4 regions of the Sporolactobacillus sp. PKPK-6 genome follow, and region 1 is predicted to be linked to each of the others. Evidence: riboswitches for the same ligand, from Rfam matches in the RefSeq annotation. Region 1 holds a riboswitch; each other region holds the start of a gene.
What was found. A riboswitch is a leader RNA that binds a small molecule or an ion and turns the genes downstream of it on or off. The one in region 1 is predicted to bind S-adenosylmethionine.
Positions count from the first base shown of each region.

Region 1 (4,198 bases):
ACATCCAATGTTTAATCATCTATACATAATGTTAATTATATTTAACATTATAGATAAAGAAAAAGCGGCAGTCAAACGTGATGAACAAGAATCGTTTGTGCCGACCGCTTTATTAATTTTTCTTCAATTTTCTCGCAATGACATTACCCAGTGATTGGATAATCTGAACAATGACAATCAAGATAATAATAACCGCGTACATTACATCCGGTTGGAATCGCACATAGCCGAACTGGTACGCCAAGTCACCAAGTCCTCCGGCACCGACAAATCCGGCCATCGCTGTTTCGCCGATCAATCCGATCACCGCAATCGTTAGACCGAGAATGATCGATGAACGTGCTTCACGAATAATGACATGCCAGATAATTTTCGGGGTGGAAATACCCATGGACTGATACGCTTCAATGATGCCTTTGCTGACCTCAAGCATTGCTGTTTCCAAAAGTCGAGCAATGTACGGTGCACATGCAACGACGAGCGGAACAATAACACCTTTCACACCAATCGTCGTACCAACCAATGTCTTCGTAAACGGAAGCAGGAAGAAGAGCAGGATAATGAACGGAATCGATCGAATGACGTTAATTAATGAGTTCACGATCGTGAAAACCGCAACATTGTCCCATTGTCCGCCTTTCCGTGTCAGAACCAGCAGCACGCCAAGCGGCAGCCCGATCAGAATTGAAAAAGCGAGTGAAATCAGCGTCATCTGTGTGGTCTGGATGAACCCTTCCCAAATTGCGCTGCCCCATTCATTGATAAAGTCTGCCATTAGTCCTTCACCTCTTCCACAAGAACATCCTGATCCCGAAGAAAGCCGATCGCCGTCTCAATTTTTGCCTTATCGCCTTTCAAATGGACGAGCAGCTTGCCGACCGACTGATTCTTCAATTGATCAATGCCGCCGGCAATAATACTTGGCAAGACATCATACTGCTTAGCAAGTGTCGCTAGTACCGGATCCTTCGATGATTCTCCTAAGAAGGTCAGTTTGACCAATCGGCCCGATTTAAGTAAATCGTTCTTCACCGAGTCCGGAATCTGAAACTTGGATTCCGTGCTGATGAATTGCTTGGTCATCGGCTGCTGCGGTTGCGTAAACACATCGACAACCGAACCTTGTTCCACAATTCTGCCGTCTTCCATAACGGCCACACGATCACAAATACGCTGAATAACGTTCAGCTCATGAGTGATCAGGAAAATAGTAATGCCCAGTTCCTTATTGACCTTGAGCAATAATTCAAGAATTGCCTCGGTTGTATTCGGATCCAGTGCACTCGTTGCCTCATCGCTGAGCAGCACTTCCGGTTCATGAGCGAGCGCGCGGGCAATGGCCACACGCTGTTTTTGGCCTCCGGATAATTGGCTCGGAAAAGCACTCTGCCGATCTGACAATCCGACAATCTCTAAGTACTTTTCGGTGCGCTTCTTAATTTCTTCTTTCGGCACGCCTTCCAATTTTAGCGGCGTTGCAACATTGTCATAGACATTCGCTGTCTCAAGCAAATTGTAACCTTGAAAAATCATACCGATTTTACGTCTTAATTGCCGCAAGCCTTTTTTATTCAGCTCCAAAACATCCTGATCATCGACAAACACCTGCCCGTTTGTTGGCCGCTCAAGCAGGTTTACACAACGGATCAGTGTACTCTTTCCGGCACCGCTGAAACCGATAACACCAAAAATTTCACCTTTGTTTACCTCAAGGGAAACGTCCTTCAAGGCCTCAATCTTGTTCTTTCCAACACGAAACGTTTTTGACACATGCTGTAATTTAATCAAGATGCTTCCTCCTTACCAAGCAGGAACTACGGAACCGCCAAACTGTTTCTTAATGTATGCTTTGACTTCCTTCGATTGATAGTATTTCTTCAGCTGCTTGACTACTTTATCATTCTTATTATCGGTACGGACAACAAAATAGTTAGGGTACGGGTTGTTTTCAAGCGGTTCATGGAAAATAGAATCCTTCAACACTGTAAGACCTGCGCCCATCGCAAAGTTGGTATTAATTGCGGATGCAGTAACTTCACCAAGTTGTGCCGGAAGCTGTGCGGCATCCAATTCGATAATCTTCAGATGTTTGGGATTGCTGACCACGTCGCGTTTCGTTGATGTAATCCCAGCACCCTTCTTCAGTTTAATAACGCCGGCCTTCTCAAATAATTGCAAAGCGCGGAGCTCGTTAGCCGGGTCATTCGGTACTGCAATCTTGTCGCCGTCTTTCAAATCTTTAAGACTTTTAATTTTTTTCGAGTAGATCCCCATTGGAAAGGCCACGGTTTTGAACACATCAGTAATTTTATAGTTTTTATTTTTAATCTGATCCTTGAGGAATGGGAGCGTCTGGTAGCTGTTCGCATCCAGATCTTTATCGTTCAGTGCAATATTCGGCTGATTGTAATCGTTGAATACTTTCAATTTAATTGTCAATCCGTCTTTTTTCGCCAACTTAACGACTTGTTCCATTACTTGTTGGTGAGGACCGCCGGTCACACCGACCGTAATTTCCTTTTCACTCAATTCCTTTGAAGAACTATTGCCGCAAGCGGCCAAAACAAAAATTAAAGAAAATGCTAAAAACGCTGAGATAACTGCAGTAATCTTTTTCAATGTTTGCTTCCTCCTGTTTGTATATAAGAATACTCTGATTTCTAACCGAAGGCTTTTCCAATCATCCAGTTTTCCTAATTTATGAAGAGCTCGGAACTAATAAAGGCTTCCCTCGAGAAGAGAGAAGCCTGATCCGTTCATATCTTCTCTTATCTCTCAAAATCCAAATGGATTCTGCAGGAATTGGCACCTAAATTTTCATTTGGTTGCCGGGTTTCATCGGGCCAGTCCCTCCGCCGCTCTGGATAAGAAGTATTCAATTGGTTAGTGATACGATTGTACCGCGAAATCGCGAATGTGTCAAAACTTTGTCGTTAAGTTCCATATAGTTCCACAAACAAGCTGCTATTCTTAATTACTTAGCCGATTCAACGGTTGTCGCGTAACCTTTTGGGTGGCTGCTGTGCCAAGCCCAGGCATCGGCAAGTATTTCAGGAATGTTCGTGTGTTTCGGGTTCCAACCAAGCACACGCTTTGCCTTTTCAGGGGAAGCGATCAGCGTGCTCGGATCTCCCGCACGTCTTGGAGCCAGTTCAGCAGGAATAGCCTCTCCGGTAACTTTTCTTGCCGCCTCAATAATTTCCTTAACCGAAAATCCTTCACTTGAGCCAAGGTTGAATACATCACTCTTGCCGCCGTCAAACAGATAGCGAAGTGCCAGGCGATGTGCGGCGATCAGATCCTCAATGTGCACATAATCACGGACGCAGGTCCCATCTTTGGTTGCATAATCATCGCCGAAAATGGAGATATGGTCACGCTCACCGGCAGCAACCTGGAGAACAATCGGAATTAAGTGTGTTTCCGGATGGTGATCCTCCCCAATTGATCCGCCTTTACTTGCGCCGGCAACATTGAAGTAACGAAGGGCAACAAATCGCATGCCATACGCACGATCACACCATTTCATCATCTTTTCCATTGTAAGCTTGGTTTCGCCGTATGGATTGGTCGGCTGCGTCGGCATGTCTTCGGTAATCGGAACAACTTCCGGTTCGCCGTATGTTGCCGCAGTTGAAGAAAATACGATGTGTTTCACGTTATTATCGTTCATAACTTCCAAAAGAATTTGCATCCCGTAGACATTATTATTGAAATACTTCAGCGGCTTCTCAACCGATTCGCCGACTAAAGAATTGGCGGCAAAATGAATGACGCCTTTAATATTTTCTTTCTTAAATACAGAATCCAAGAACGTCTTGTCGCGAATATCTCCTTGATAAAATTTTGCGTTCGGATGAAGTGCATCCTTATGACCGGTCTGCAAGTTGTCGACAACAACCACATCCTCGCCGGCATCGATGAGTTGATAAACCGCGTGCGAACCAATGTATCCGGCGCCGCCCAATACTAAAATAGCCATAAAAAACCCCTTCTCATTGTCTTCTTTTGTCTACCATTTTCCACCTTATTGAAAAGCTTGACAAGCCCTATTCATCCGCATTTTTGAATTGAATCATCACTGACGTCTTTAATGCCCGCTCAAGATGTTTTTTATGTCTTTGTGCAGCTTGTTCTTCAAAATAGGCATCATCATGATAATAGGCAGTCAACTGAAGCTGCTTTTTCTTCGTCTGTT
Region 1 is NZ_JBWXPA010000003.1:172,893-177,090, forward strand. It holds gene AC1MBV_RS16895 (methionine ABC transporter permease) at 113-775, opposite strand; gene AC1MBV_RS16900 (methionine ABC transporter ATP-binding protein) at 775-1,788, opposite strand; gene AC1MBV_RS16905 (MetQ/NlpA family ABC transporter substrate-binding protein) at 1,801-2,619, opposite strand; SAM riboswitch class I at 2,766-2,871, opposite strand; gene galE (UDP-glucose 4-epimerase GalE) at 2,975-3,982, opposite strand; gene AC1MBV_RS16915 (Ppx/GppA phosphatase family protein) at 4,050-4,198, opposite strand, start outside.

Region 2 (4,198 bases), on a different contig from region 1:
ACAATTGCTGCTGGACGATTTTTTATTGTTCTTTATCTATTTATTCGGAAACAGGTAGAACCGCGCCTTTATATTTCTTATTGATAAAATCTTGGATCGTTTTAGAATGCAGCACATTGACTAGTTCTTTAATCGCTTTTTTATTTTGATCGCCTTTTCGCACGGCAATAATATTCGCATATGGAGAGGAAGCTCCTTCAAGGATCAAAGCATCTTTCTTTGGCTGCAATTTCGCTTGAAGTGCATAGTTTGTATTAATTGCATACAAGTCTGCCGCGCTGTTCTCATAAGCTTTCGGCAGAATGGCCGGATCGATCGGCTGCAAGAATTTCAGATGTTTGATATTGTCGAAATCCGTATAGTTCCCGTTTTTCTGAGCAAGTGTAGCAGCAATTGGATCAATACCGGATTTAATCTTCAAAAGTCCTTTTGATTGAAGAAGCAGTAAAATGCGTCCTTGTTCCGACTTGTTGTTGCTGATCTGGACCGTTGCTCCGTCTTTCACTTCATCAACACTCTTGAATTTCTTGGAATAGATACCAAATGGTTCGATGTGGATTTTTCCTGCATTAACCAAATCCGTATTGTTTTGCTTATTATAAAGATCAAGGAATGGAACATGTTGGAAATAATTAGCATCCAATTGTTTTGATGCGAGTGCTTTGTTTGGCAGCACATAGTCCTGGAATACTTTTACCTTCAGGGTAATACCTTTCTTTTTTAACAATGGTGCGGCTTGCTTGAGAATTTCAGCATGAGGCACTGCCGACGCGCCAACAGTCAATGTTTGATTTTTCTCCGACTTTCCTGTTGATTGTCCGCATGCGGTAAGAATGAGAGCAAAAGCAAGAACTACAGCAAATACGATTGATTTTTTCATATTAACTCCCCCAAGTTCTGTTTGATTAATTTTAGTTACCATCATTTGTTTAATAAGTCAGCTTTTATGCTGTCTATCTCTTGTCAACACGGCGAGTAATATGATCGCCGACATACTGAATAATAAAGACAATCACTAGAATAATCACGGTCGCGATAAACGTAATTGTATTATTATTTGCTTGAAAACCTTCATTATAAGCAATAGTACCAAGTCCTCCGGCACCAACGACCCCGGCCATTGCCGTGTTGCCAATCAGTGCAATCAGCGTAACGGTCATTCCGGAAGATAGTGACGGCAGTGCTTCAGGAAGAAGTACTTTCCAAACAATTTGCCACTTGGTTGCACCCATTGCCTGAGCCGCTTCAATGACTCCCTTATCTACTTCTCTTAAACCGATCTCAACCAGCCGGGCATAAAACGGTGCCGCTCCGATAATGATCGAAGGCAGTGCCGCACTCGCTCCAATCATGGTCCCAATGATAATCACCGTAAGCGGGATCAAAAGAATGATCAAAATAATGAAAGGGATTGATCGAAACACATTGACGAATGAAGCAATAAACCTGTAGATAATCTGATTCTCATAGAGTCCGCCTTTTGCCGTTAAGTAAAGTAAAAGCCCTAAAGCGACTCCTAAAAAAAATGTAAACACACCGGAGATAGCTGTCATATAGAGCGTTTGACCGGTAGACAGCCACATACTTGGCCAATCAACATTTTGTAACCACTCAAACATTTTCCTTTGTCACCTCAACTCTCACGCCTTCTGAACGCAGAACGTTGATCGCTTTTCTAATGGATTCTGAAGCCCCTTGAATGGAAACGATTGTATGCTCCGATTGAGTGTTCGCTCCGTATGCTAATCCAAGCACCTTTACCGATAGGTTCGTGTTCCCGAGCAGCCGCGATAAGCTGTGTTGAAACGTGGCTTGGTCAGCAGCCGAAAGACTGATTACAGTTCCCTCAGTATGTATCACATCGGAAACTTTGATTTGAATCGGTGTACTTTTCCCAGTATGGTTGCCTACGAATTCTTGAGTAATGGTTTGTTGCGGATTCGAAAACACAGACTCAACTGTTCCTTGCTCAACAATTTTACCGCCGTCAAGCACAGCCACACGATCGCATATTTTTCGAATTACAGTCATTTCATGAGTAATCAGTATGATCGTCAGTCCAAGCGTCTTATTAATTTCCGACAGAAGGGTAAGAATTGAATCGGTTGTTTTTGGATCAAGTGCCGATGTCGCTTCATCACAAAGAAGGACCTTCGGATTGTTAGCCAGTGCTCGTGCAATGCCTACACGCTGTTTTTGACCGCCGCTCAGTTGTGATGGATACGCAGACTCTTTGCCTTCAAGTCCAACCATCCGAATCAATTCGGCAATCCGATCTTCTCTTTGTTTCTTTTTCAGCTTCGTTAATTCTAATGGGAAAGCAATATTCTCAGCAACAGTCCGCGACCACAGCAAGTTGAAATGCTGAAAGATCATTCCAATTGACCGACGTTCTTCACGCAGCTGGCGCTCATCCAAGTCTGTAAGACTTCGACCATCAATCGTGATCGTTCCTGACGTCGGTTTCTCAAGCAGATTAATCATCCGAATGAGTGTGCTCTTGCCGGCACCGCTATAGCCAATAATGCCGAACACTTCCCCTTCCTGAATAGCAAGGCTAACATCCGATAGTGCACGCACCGGACCCTGATCAGTCCGAAACGTTTTTTCAACATTGCTTAATTGAATCAACTTCGTTCACCGCTTTCAATTATTACAGTCGTAAAAACTTATCCTACGTTTTTACTTGGCATTTAATCTGTATTCTACTTGGTGGCATCCCTCTCTCCGATTTTTGTTTCAACCAATAAAAAAACCCGCCTTGAGAGAGGTGGGATTCGCCTCTCTCATCTGTCAGAAACATTTGTTTCTGAAGGAATTAGCACCTTTATTGCAACGATCTGCAATTAGGTTGCCGGGCATCATCGGGCCAGTCCCTCCGCCTCTCTGGATAAGAGTTTTTCTATTCAATTGAGTGTTAATAATTTACCACGCATAACTCAAGCTGTCAAACCATTTTTTCTCTTAACAGATACCCGATTATGCATATTAAAAAATCCAAGCAGATGTTTCTCTGCTTGGATCTTCATAGACAAAAATCAGGCATAACCCGCTATTCGAGTGTTCAAATAATTATAGCTGCTGTTCTCCCTGCTTTTAGCCGCCTCACCGACCTGAAAAGGATTTTGAAAGAGCGGTTTAAGTTGATTGGCCCTAAAGGACGCTTGCTCCGTAGATGGTCTGCTTCCTTGAGTATTATTCCGTTCTCTAATCAACGAATGCCATGGCAGTGAAACAGCTCCTGATACTTCGCGCATCTTCTCAGTGGATAATTGTTGGGCATCTTCAAGCGAGAGCGTCTTGCCGTACGCATTCGCTTGCAAATAAAGCAGATACTTTCCAACAGACAGGCCTCGTGCTTCGGCATCCTTTTTTCGTTCAAGAGATGCTTGAAGCCACTCAATTCCAATTCCGTTCGCTTGAAGGGATTGACTTGCTCCGCGATTAAAAGATGCGGTCAAGCCCTCTGTAAATACTGATTTTTGCGAGCGGCCGATTTGATTCGTCAAAACTGTTGTAACTAAACAAAGCGATCGCTTATCTGAAACGCCTTCGTTCCTCAGTTTTGAGAAGAGTGCTGAACTGAACTGCTGAAGAGGCATCTTTTGGACGACAGGGATACTCTGAAGCAGTTGTCTTGCTTCACTGTTTAAAGGCTGTACAGAGATAACCTGCATATTACGATCTACACTCGCTTCGATACTTGCCTTTAAATCAAAATACACATATGCAGCTACCGGCCCAGGAGGCGCATAAGTACTATGCGACAACGGAATAAAACAAAGCAGCGAAAATCCAAGTGCGATGATCGGCGTCAGTATCGATTTGGGAAGAAAGTTAAATCGGGCAAGGTGTTTGGAACGTACCGTTTGTCCAATAGAAAGATCAGCCATGCGTCTGAGCCTGACCGATTTGAAGTCGCCTTCATCAGTCAGAATGACAGCACGCCTCCCCTTTTTGGACACGAGTACACCCTGATTAATCAGTTTTCCTCCCCACCTTTCTCGGTCACTGAACCGTTTCTAATTCCGGTTCAATATATGACTTTAATGCACTGAACCCGCCAATATAGATCAGCGACAATGCTATTATATATTTTCGATTCCTTTCAATCGTTTTGCGGCTACACGATACAAATTGTAACAAATCTTTTATCGGCAGCTGCTTCTTTTTCTTTAAATAAGTTACTAATTCCTTG
Region 2 is NZ_JBWXPA010000001.1:744,665-748,862, forward strand. It holds gene AC1MBV_RS03610 (MetQ/NlpA family ABC transporter substrate-binding protein) at 41-880, opposite strand; gene AC1MBV_RS03615 (methionine ABC transporter permease) at 954-1,619, opposite strand; gene AC1MBV_RS03620 (methionine ABC transporter ATP-binding protein) at 1,612-2,631, opposite strand; SAM riboswitch class I at 2,784-2,897, opposite strand; gene AC1MBV_RS03625 (anti-sigma factor domain-containing protein) at 3,039-3,986, opposite strand; gene sigI (RNA polymerase sigma-I factor) at 4,009-4,198, opposite strand, start outside.
Region 2: another riboswitch for S-adenosylmethionine. It lies ahead of AC1MBV_RS03620 (methionine ABC transporter ATP-binding protein); the one in region 1 lies ahead of AC1MBV_RS16905 (MetQ/NlpA family ABC transporter substrate-binding protein).

Region 3 (4,198 bases), on a different contig from region 1:
TCTTTTTTTCGCCATGTTGATTGCTTCCCCCTCTAAGTAGAGCAAATTCAATTTACTTAAATCAAACCCTCAAATGTTTAGGTAAAGATTAGTTTTTATTAATTTAACTAAACAGCCCTATTTACTTGGTATTAAACTTAAAAAAAAACAACTCGTAAATGCACACCAATCAAGTTCAGTGTCTGCAAAATTCGTATTCTTGTGCAAAACCTCTTTTCTTTGATTAAGGGATTAACCAGATACGCAGTATTGCGGCCGCAATAAATCGCATGAAGAAGGTGCTGACAAGACCTATTGATCTGCTGCGATTCTCACTGCGAAACCGTTCATTGCCGATCATTAACGTCTTAATGATTAGCAGCTGATGAACGGCTTACTTTGTTGATGGTAAATTTAAACCATTCGATTATCCTTGTCAACCCCCAAAAAAATTTTGTTTGATTCCTATCCTGGTGAAGATTTAAAGTACAAAAACGGGATTATTTTATTGAGAAATGTCCCTACACCTATAATCGCAAGGCTCCGTTCAGCTTCTCTGACAAGCAAAGAACGTTTTTGATTTTGCCCCGCCGGTAAGTGCCCAATCTGAAAAATAGACGGAAAAATTCCGCTTATTTAGAAAATGATCGAAAAAATAGCTGAAATAGACGGAGAAATTCCCCTTATCCGAATCGATAAACGTGAAAATGAAGGGTTTTGCTTTGAATAAGCGGAAAAATTACCCTTATTTACCGGCGAAACATGTTCAGGGTGCATATAAGCGGAAAATCTCCGCTTATTTTACTCGTTACTTAATTAAGGACCAGAATGCGTTATGAAATTGAAATGTTTGTTCAAGCAAGGGGTTGATGATTAAAAACCACATTTGGAGCAAAGGAACTTTTGCTAACTGTAAAGGAGCTTTCGAAAAAGGAACTTTCGCTAAATACGCATACGTCCTGTATGCAACGCGAAAGCCATCACATCGTGTGAAAGTACGTCCTTTATGCAACGCGAAAGTCACTGCATCCTGTGGTAGTAAGAACCGGGAATTTTTTGCCCGTTTTTTCTTAAGCAGAAGATGAGAAGCAGATCTATGCGATTGGTCAAGAAGTCATACGTGTGAACATCTGCCGGTTTGATTTCTTGCATCAAACATTCAGAAAAGCATTGACATAATAAATTTAAAATATTATATTACCTAGTAAACACATGCGAATTGTTTCAGCGGTGACGCGTGCATCAGTTTTATCACCTAAACGTTCTTTTCAAAATTAAATAGTAAACTTCTTATCAAGAGTGGCGGAGGGACTGGCCCAATGAAACCCGACAACCAGCACACAGTGTATGGTGTTAATTCCAGCAGTTTAAACTGAGAGATAAGAGAACCGACGCATCATGTTTTCTTATCTATTCTCATAAGAAAGCATTTTTTTATTGCCTTTTTTAGCTTAGTTGCCGCAAATGACGCGCTGGGCAAAAGTCTCGGACTAAAGCTTATAGGAGGTTGATCATTGATGAGTATAGCGAAAATCAATTTTGTTCAATTAATTCAATCGCTTATGTGGGAGCCGATTTATCTGCCCTGGGAGTGCGAAGCATTCAGCAATGCAGCCGTACCTGTGGCGCATACTAAGAACGCATTTAAAAACATTCAGTTTTCAAAGACAAAGGCAATGAACTGCGAGGAGGATGAATACAGTGAAACTAGATTCATTGATTGTAAAAGGGATTGATGCGAAAGACAATCCTAATCATGCAGTGGTACCGCCGATTTTTCTAGCAACAACTTATGTTCAAGAGGATCTGCATGGTTTTCAGTCCTTTGCCTATGCACGAGGCGGGAATCCGACACGAAATAATCTCGAAACCTTGTTTTCTAAAATTGAACAGGCGAGTTATTCCTATGCGTTTGCATCAGGAATGGCGGCGGTGTCCGCCGTTTTCAGCCTGTTTCAGTCCGGTGATAAAATTCTGCTGAACAACAATGTGTACGGTGGAACCTATCGCTATGCCAGCAATCTTTTTAAGGATCGAGGCATCGCTTATGAATTGGTGCACGATTTTAATGAACTGAGGGCAGAGGATTTAGATGATGATGTGGCGGCACTCTATATTGAGACGCCGTCGAATCCGCTGCTGCGTGTTGCCGATATTCAGCGGCTAGCAACGATCGCGCATGAGAAAGGCAAGTTGCTGATTGTTGATAATACATTTTTAACTGCCTATTATCAAAATCCACTCGCTCTTGGCGCAGATCTCGTTCTTTATTCCGCAACGAAATATCTGAGCGGTCACGCTGATGTCATTGCCGGTCTTGTGGCAACGAATCAAGAGGATATTGCGCAAAAGCTTAAATTTCTGCAGAATACACTCGGTGGAATCCTGAGTCCGACCGATTCCTATGCACTGATTCGAGGAATCAAGACATTGAGTGTGCGTTTGGATCGCCAAGAGGCGAATACGGATAAGATTATCGATTTTTTCAGCACTCATCCCGGCATTGAACGCCTGTACTATCCCGGATCGTACTCGCAGGAGGAAAAAGAAATTCAGCAGCGTCAGGCATCGGGTCATGGGTCCGTTCTTTCCATTCGGCTTGCATCGAATTATGATCAGGATCAATTTGTGGCGGCACTCTCATTGTTTGATCTGGCCGTCAGTCTTGGCGGGGTTGAAAGCCTGATTTGTCAGCCGGCAACAATGACGCATGAATCCTTTGATGAAAAACTTCAGGAGAAAATCGGCATCACAAAAGGTCTGCTTCGCTTAGCAATCGGCATTGAAAATGCAGATGATCTGCTGGAGGATCTGGCGCGCGCACTGAAAAAAGCAAAAAGATAACTTGGAGTTGAAAAGATATGGAGATTCGCAAGATGGTTCCTGAGGATTATGAAGGCGCTTATGATCTATGGACACGGGTGCCCGGCATGAATCTAGCATCCTTAGATAACAGCTACGCCGGAATTGCCCGGATCATTCGCAAGAATCCGGAAACCTGTTTCGTCGCTGCCGATAACGATCGGGTCATCGGAACGATACTCGGCGGAACCGATGGACGCAAGGGATTCATCTACCATACGGCAGTTGATCCGGACCAGCAGGGAAAAGGAATCGGTACACGTTTAATTGACCGAGTCTGTACGAGTTTTAAAAAAGAACAGATTACGAAGATTGGTTTGTTCGTGGTGCTTGATAATGAGGAAGGCAAGCAGTTTTGGAGCAAAAAGGGTTGGAATTTTAGGCAAGACATCGTGTATCTCGATCGGGATTTGTGAGGTAAGCGAAGATGGGAAATCGATACGATTATCAGAGCATCGAGCAATGGGTGAAAAGTATATACAAGGCGTACGGTTTTTCAGAAGAGAGCAGTTCAATCATTGCCGAATCCATTGTGACCACTGATCTGTTCGGTATTGAATCACATGGTGTGCAGCGTTTGGCGATGTACGACCGAAAGATCGCTGCCGGTGACATTAAAGTCGGCGCAATTCCTGAGGTTATTTGGGAAACGCCGGTGAGCGCGGTAATGGACGGACACAAGAGTATGGGGCAGCTCGTGGCGGGAACAGCGATGAGTCTTGCGATTGAAAAAGCAGAACAGAGCGGCATTGGTATTGACTCGGTTCGCAATTCGAATCATTATGGAATGGCCGGCTATTACGCTAAAATGGCGAGCGATAAAGGAATGCTGGGAATTTCCGCAACGAATTCCAATCCTTTTTTGATACCGACTCATGCGATGCAGCCGTTTCTTGGCAGTAATCCGCTTGCTTTTTCAATGCCTGCCGAGCCCCATGATTTTCTTTTTGATGCAGCTACAACAGTCGTATCGCTTGGGAAAATCGAAATGTATGCCAAACAGGGAAAGACGATTCCTGGAGCGTGGGCAGTTGATGAACGCAATGAAATCAGCAAAGATGCGAAAAAGTTGAGGGGAAATTTGTCGAAGCATCCAAAAATAGGGGGAATGCTTCCTGTAGGAGGACGCGGAGAAGAAAATGGCGGATACAAAGGATTTGGCCATTCTTTAATTGTAGAAATTTTAACGTCGATTCTGTCGCAAGGACATCTTTCTGCTGATCTGGGCAGTGGCAAGACAAAGGGAATCAGTCACTTTTTTACTGCGATCGATCTTCGTTTGTTTGGTGATCCAAGCGATATTTCAGAAGCATTATCTGCTATGCTTGAACGCATTCGGAACCTTCCAACTGAACCT
Region 3 is NZ_JBWXPA010000002.1:904,857-909,054, reverse strand. It holds gene AC1MBV_RS15265 (ABC transporter substrate-binding protein) at 1-15, opposite strand, end outside; SAM riboswitch class I at 1,267-1,365, shown strand; gene AC1MBV_RS15260 (hypothetical protein) at 1,497-1,715, shown strand; gene AC1MBV_RS15255 (trans-sulfuration enzyme family protein) at 1,681-2,823, shown strand; gene AC1MBV_RS15250 (GNAT family N-acetyltransferase) at 2,841-3,257, shown strand; gene AC1MBV_RS15245 (Ldh family oxidoreductase) at 3,269-4,198, shown strand, end outside.
Region 3: another riboswitch for S-adenosylmethionine. It lies ahead of AC1MBV_RS15260 (hypothetical protein); the one in region 1 lies ahead of AC1MBV_RS16905 (MetQ/NlpA family ABC transporter substrate-binding protein).

Region 4 (4,198 bases), on a different contig from region 1:
AGCGCGTAAAATTAATTTATGGGAACGGTTTGATCATTCATCATTTGACACCGGGAACTGATGTTTATTTCGACATTAAGAAGGTGGGTTAATGAAAGCAATTATTGTTGAGGATGAACAATTAGCGCGTGATGAACTTGAATTTTTAATCAAAACATACAGTTCGATTGAAATTACAGACAGCTTTGAAGATGGTCTTGATGTATTGAGATTTTTACAAGAAAACGAGACCGATGCGATTTTTTTAGATATCAATATTCCGTCTCTTGACGGTATGCTTTTGGCGAGCAACATCAGCAAATTCAAACGGAAGCCGTATATTATCTTCACTACGGCCTATAAAGAGCACGCGGCAAAGGCGTTTGAACTAGAGGCTTTCGATTATATTTTAAAACCCTATGATGAAAAGCGGATCGCGCCAATGCTTGCTAAACTAGAGGCTGCCTTTCAGCGTGATCATGGATTGACAGGTGAGACGGCTGATCACCGCGAGCAAGCAGCAGCTGAGGACGAAACGATCCGTTCGCGGCGAATCAATCTGCGTCATGATGAAAAAATTATTGTCAAAGATGTTGATGACATCTATTATGCCGAAGCAAGTGAAAAGGTGACGCTGGTGTATACCAATGATCAGCAGTATACGATGCCAATGAGCCTGTCCGAATTTCAGGCGATGCTGCCTCAGAAGTTGTTCTTTCGCTGTCACAGGTCTTATTCAGTCAATCTTTCCAAAATACGTGAAATTGTTCCGTGGTTTAATCAGACCTATATCGTACGTTTGAATGATCTTAAAGCTGAAATTCCGGTCAGCAGAAGCAAAGTGAAGGAGTTTCGGCAGCGGATGCATTTGGATACGTAATTTTTTTGCGCCTAGACTTTGTTGAACCTTTTGCCGTAAAAGAAGTTACTGAGTCTGTAATTCAAGATAACGATAAACTGAAAAAAACACAGGAAAACGTGTTAAAGAATTCTGTGATAAACAAACCGCTCAGTCGGAATAGGACTGAGCGGTTTGTGATTTAATAAAGACATGTTTGTAAATAAGTCGGTTTTGATAATGGTGTTAATCGACGTTGTTCCAGATCTTTTTTGCGGTAGTGACGACGAGATCTATTTTTGCCCATTGCTGTGCTTCCGTGAGCTTATTTCCTTCTTCGGTCGATGCGAAGCCGCATTGTGTGGACAAACAGAGATTTTTTAATGGAACATACGCTGTTGCTTCTTCAATTCGTTTCTGAAGGCCGTCAACAGATTCCAGTTCGGGAAATTTAGAGGTTACAAGACCAAGGACGACTTTTTTACTGGAGCCTTCTTTGAAAATCTCTCCGAGCGGAGCAAAGTCGCCGGAACGCTCGTTGTCGTATTCGAGAAAATAACCGTCGAGATTAAGTTGAGCAAGGTATTTTGCAACCGGTCCATAACCGCCGGAGAACAGGAATGTAGACTGGAAATTTCCGCGGCAAATATGGGTCGTCACGGTCAGATCTTCAGGAAGTCCCGCTAAAGCCTTGTTAATTACGGTTACACTGTCTTCGGCAATTTGTTCATATTTTGCCTTCTCCTCAGCATTCTTGGCATTAATAATCTGATCGATCAGAAATGCCCAGGTTGTATCGTCAAGTTGAAGATAACGACAGCCAAGATCATAGAATCGCTGAATCGTTTGATGATAAGCAAGACCCAAATCTGTCAAGAATTCTTCATGTGAGTCGTAAAAATGAACGGCTTCGTCACTGCGATGGTCACGGAAATAGAGAGTCGGGCTGGGGATCGTTTGCTTGACTAGAATGCCTTCCGGTACGATGCTCTGCATAAATTTAAATGCTTCAAAAAAAGGATGTTCCGGATTATAGGAAACCTTGCCAACGAAGCGCACGTTTGTATCGCGTGTTTTTGCCCCTTTGAATTTATAACTTGCATTTTGGGCATAGCTTTCGACACCGTTTAATGCGGCGAGAAAGTCGAGATGCCACCAGCTGCGGCGGAATTCACCATCTGTGACGGCCTTCAATCCCAATTGGATTTGCTTCTCAACGATTTTTTTTATCTCTTCGTTTTCTACTTGAGTTAATGCTGCCTTGTCAATTTCTCCTGAGTCAAATTTCTCCCGAGCGATTTTCAATTCGGCCGGACGTAAAAAGCTTCCTACTTGATCAAATCTGAATGGTGCTTGTTTTGCAGTGGTTACGGTCACTTCTGTTTCCTCCTCAATATCATTTCCTGGTTTAATGGTTCTTTCACAACTGCCTAATTGGTGGTAACGGTCTGTCCGGAGAGATTCCATTGACTCAGCGTTTTTTATACAAAAAAGCCTTCTTCAGGGAGAAGAAGGCTGCGCGTTCAAGTCTCTTCTTATCCCTCCGGCACATCTTGCCAGCTGGGATTAGCACCTTGTCGTGAAACGACGGTTGCTGAAGTGTCATCGGGCCAGTCCCTCAACTTCTCTAGATAAGAAATTATCGTTAAATTATTCGATTGATTTGTAGTTTACGACAAAACGAGATAAAATTCAAGGGCTTTTAATAAGTCTAAGCTCAATGAATATCCTGGTCGTGTAAATTTGTATATCGGAGCAAGTAGCAGGCCAGCTGAAGTTTTAGCACATTTGTATGGTCGGAGAATGAGAGTGATAAAAGCTCTTCTATTTTTTTTAGTCTCTGATACATAGTATTAATATGAATATGAAGCTTTTTTGAAGCAGCAGATACAGATAAATTCGATTCCATATAAACGATTAATGTTTCTTCTAATTGATGATCCTGATGATTATTTGTCTTTAAAGGTCCGAATACTTCATCAATAAATGTGTCGATTTCTTCAATTGGCTGATACATAAATAGACGGTTAACCCCAATATCTCTGTACGCCATCGTTCCCGTTTGATTTGTTGATACTAAGTAGGCAAGTGATTTTTCAGCCTCGTGATAACTTTTCTCAATTTTTTCGATGGTAGCGTAGCATGTACCTATTCCAATACGTAATGACAGCAGATGATCTTGATGCCAGTAATTCAATAGCAATTGTATCTTTTTTATCAAAAACGTCTGATCTTTCTGGCTTTTTAGTGTGAACAATACAATGATCTTTGCGTTATATCCATAGATCACAGCAATTCGATCCTGAAAACTTAATTTGATCTCTGATATGAGTTTATATATTTGCACATTAATGACCTGAACATCGGTATTTAACTGAATAATCATTGCCTGAAAGTTTGCGTGGCGACTTATTCCTAATTCGCTCGCTTTTTCATGCAGAAGAGTATTCCTTTTGCAGTTTAAGAAAGAGAAAAAGAGATCATGCGTTTTTTTATAATAAAAATCGACGACCGCTTGTTTTCTTATCATTTCCAATGCAATGATTGAGCTGCTTTGTTCTACAGATACCCTGCAGTAATCTAGAAATGCCGTTTCGTCGACTTTAACCATGATGATGCCTAAACAGGAATGATTGGCTATAATTGGCTGAATATAATACGAGACCGTTTGATCGAACAAAAATTGAAATTGAGGCTTTCTTAAATGGCTGAATGTCTTGATCATTTGGTCGGTTTGGTCCCAACTATCTTTTCTTAGCCGACAAAAATAATTTGTATGATCGCTAAAATCGATAATCATAATTGGCAGATTAATGAGTTCACTCAATTTATCTGCAATATTTTGAATTCCTTTGCTTTCCAATGAAAGTTCCATAAATGTTTTATGAATTTTTGATTGTGTGACAAGTAACTGGTTTTGTTTTTGTAAATTACTGTAGAGCTGTTGGTTAGCAAGGACAATCGAAACTTGATCAGAAAATCCTTCGAGTAATTTCTTGTCATAATCGGTGAGCATTGGATGGTGTCCACTTTGATAAATGATTAAAACGCCTATCGTTTCTTTTGCAACGGAAATAGGAACGGTTATTACCGATTTCATATTCTTGAAATTATAGGATTTAAATAATTCCTGCATATTTTGGTCAGTCATTGTTACAGAGGCATGTTCAATATTTGCATAACCAGTGTAGATTCGTGATCGACGATCAAGAAATGTACTGCCAACAATTCCTTCGCCAGGCTTCATTTTCATTTTAAGTAAATTTTCATTCGGTCCGCCTGTCCATGCTTTTGCTTTCAGCCGCTTTTCTTTCGCATCAAACATCCATAATATGCCAACATTAGCAACCGGAATAACTGAAAGCGCATTTTCTAGAATCT
Region 4 is NZ_JBWXPA010000001.1:825,666-829,863, reverse strand. It holds gene AC1MBV_RS03980 (LytS/YhcK type 5TM receptor domain-containing protein) at 1-92, shown strand, start outside; gene AC1MBV_RS03975 (LytR/AlgR family response regulator transcription factor) at 92-859, shown strand; gene AC1MBV_RS03970 (vitamin B12 independent methionine synthase) at 1,064-2,194, opposite strand; SAM riboswitch class I at 2,350-2,455, opposite strand; gene AC1MBV_RS03965 (helix-turn-helix domain-containing protein) at 2,535-4,198, opposite strand, start outside.
Region 4: another riboswitch for S-adenosylmethionine. It lies ahead of AC1MBV_RS03970 (vitamin B12 independent methionine synthase); the one in region 1 lies ahead of AC1MBV_RS16905 (MetQ/NlpA family ABC transporter substrate-binding protein).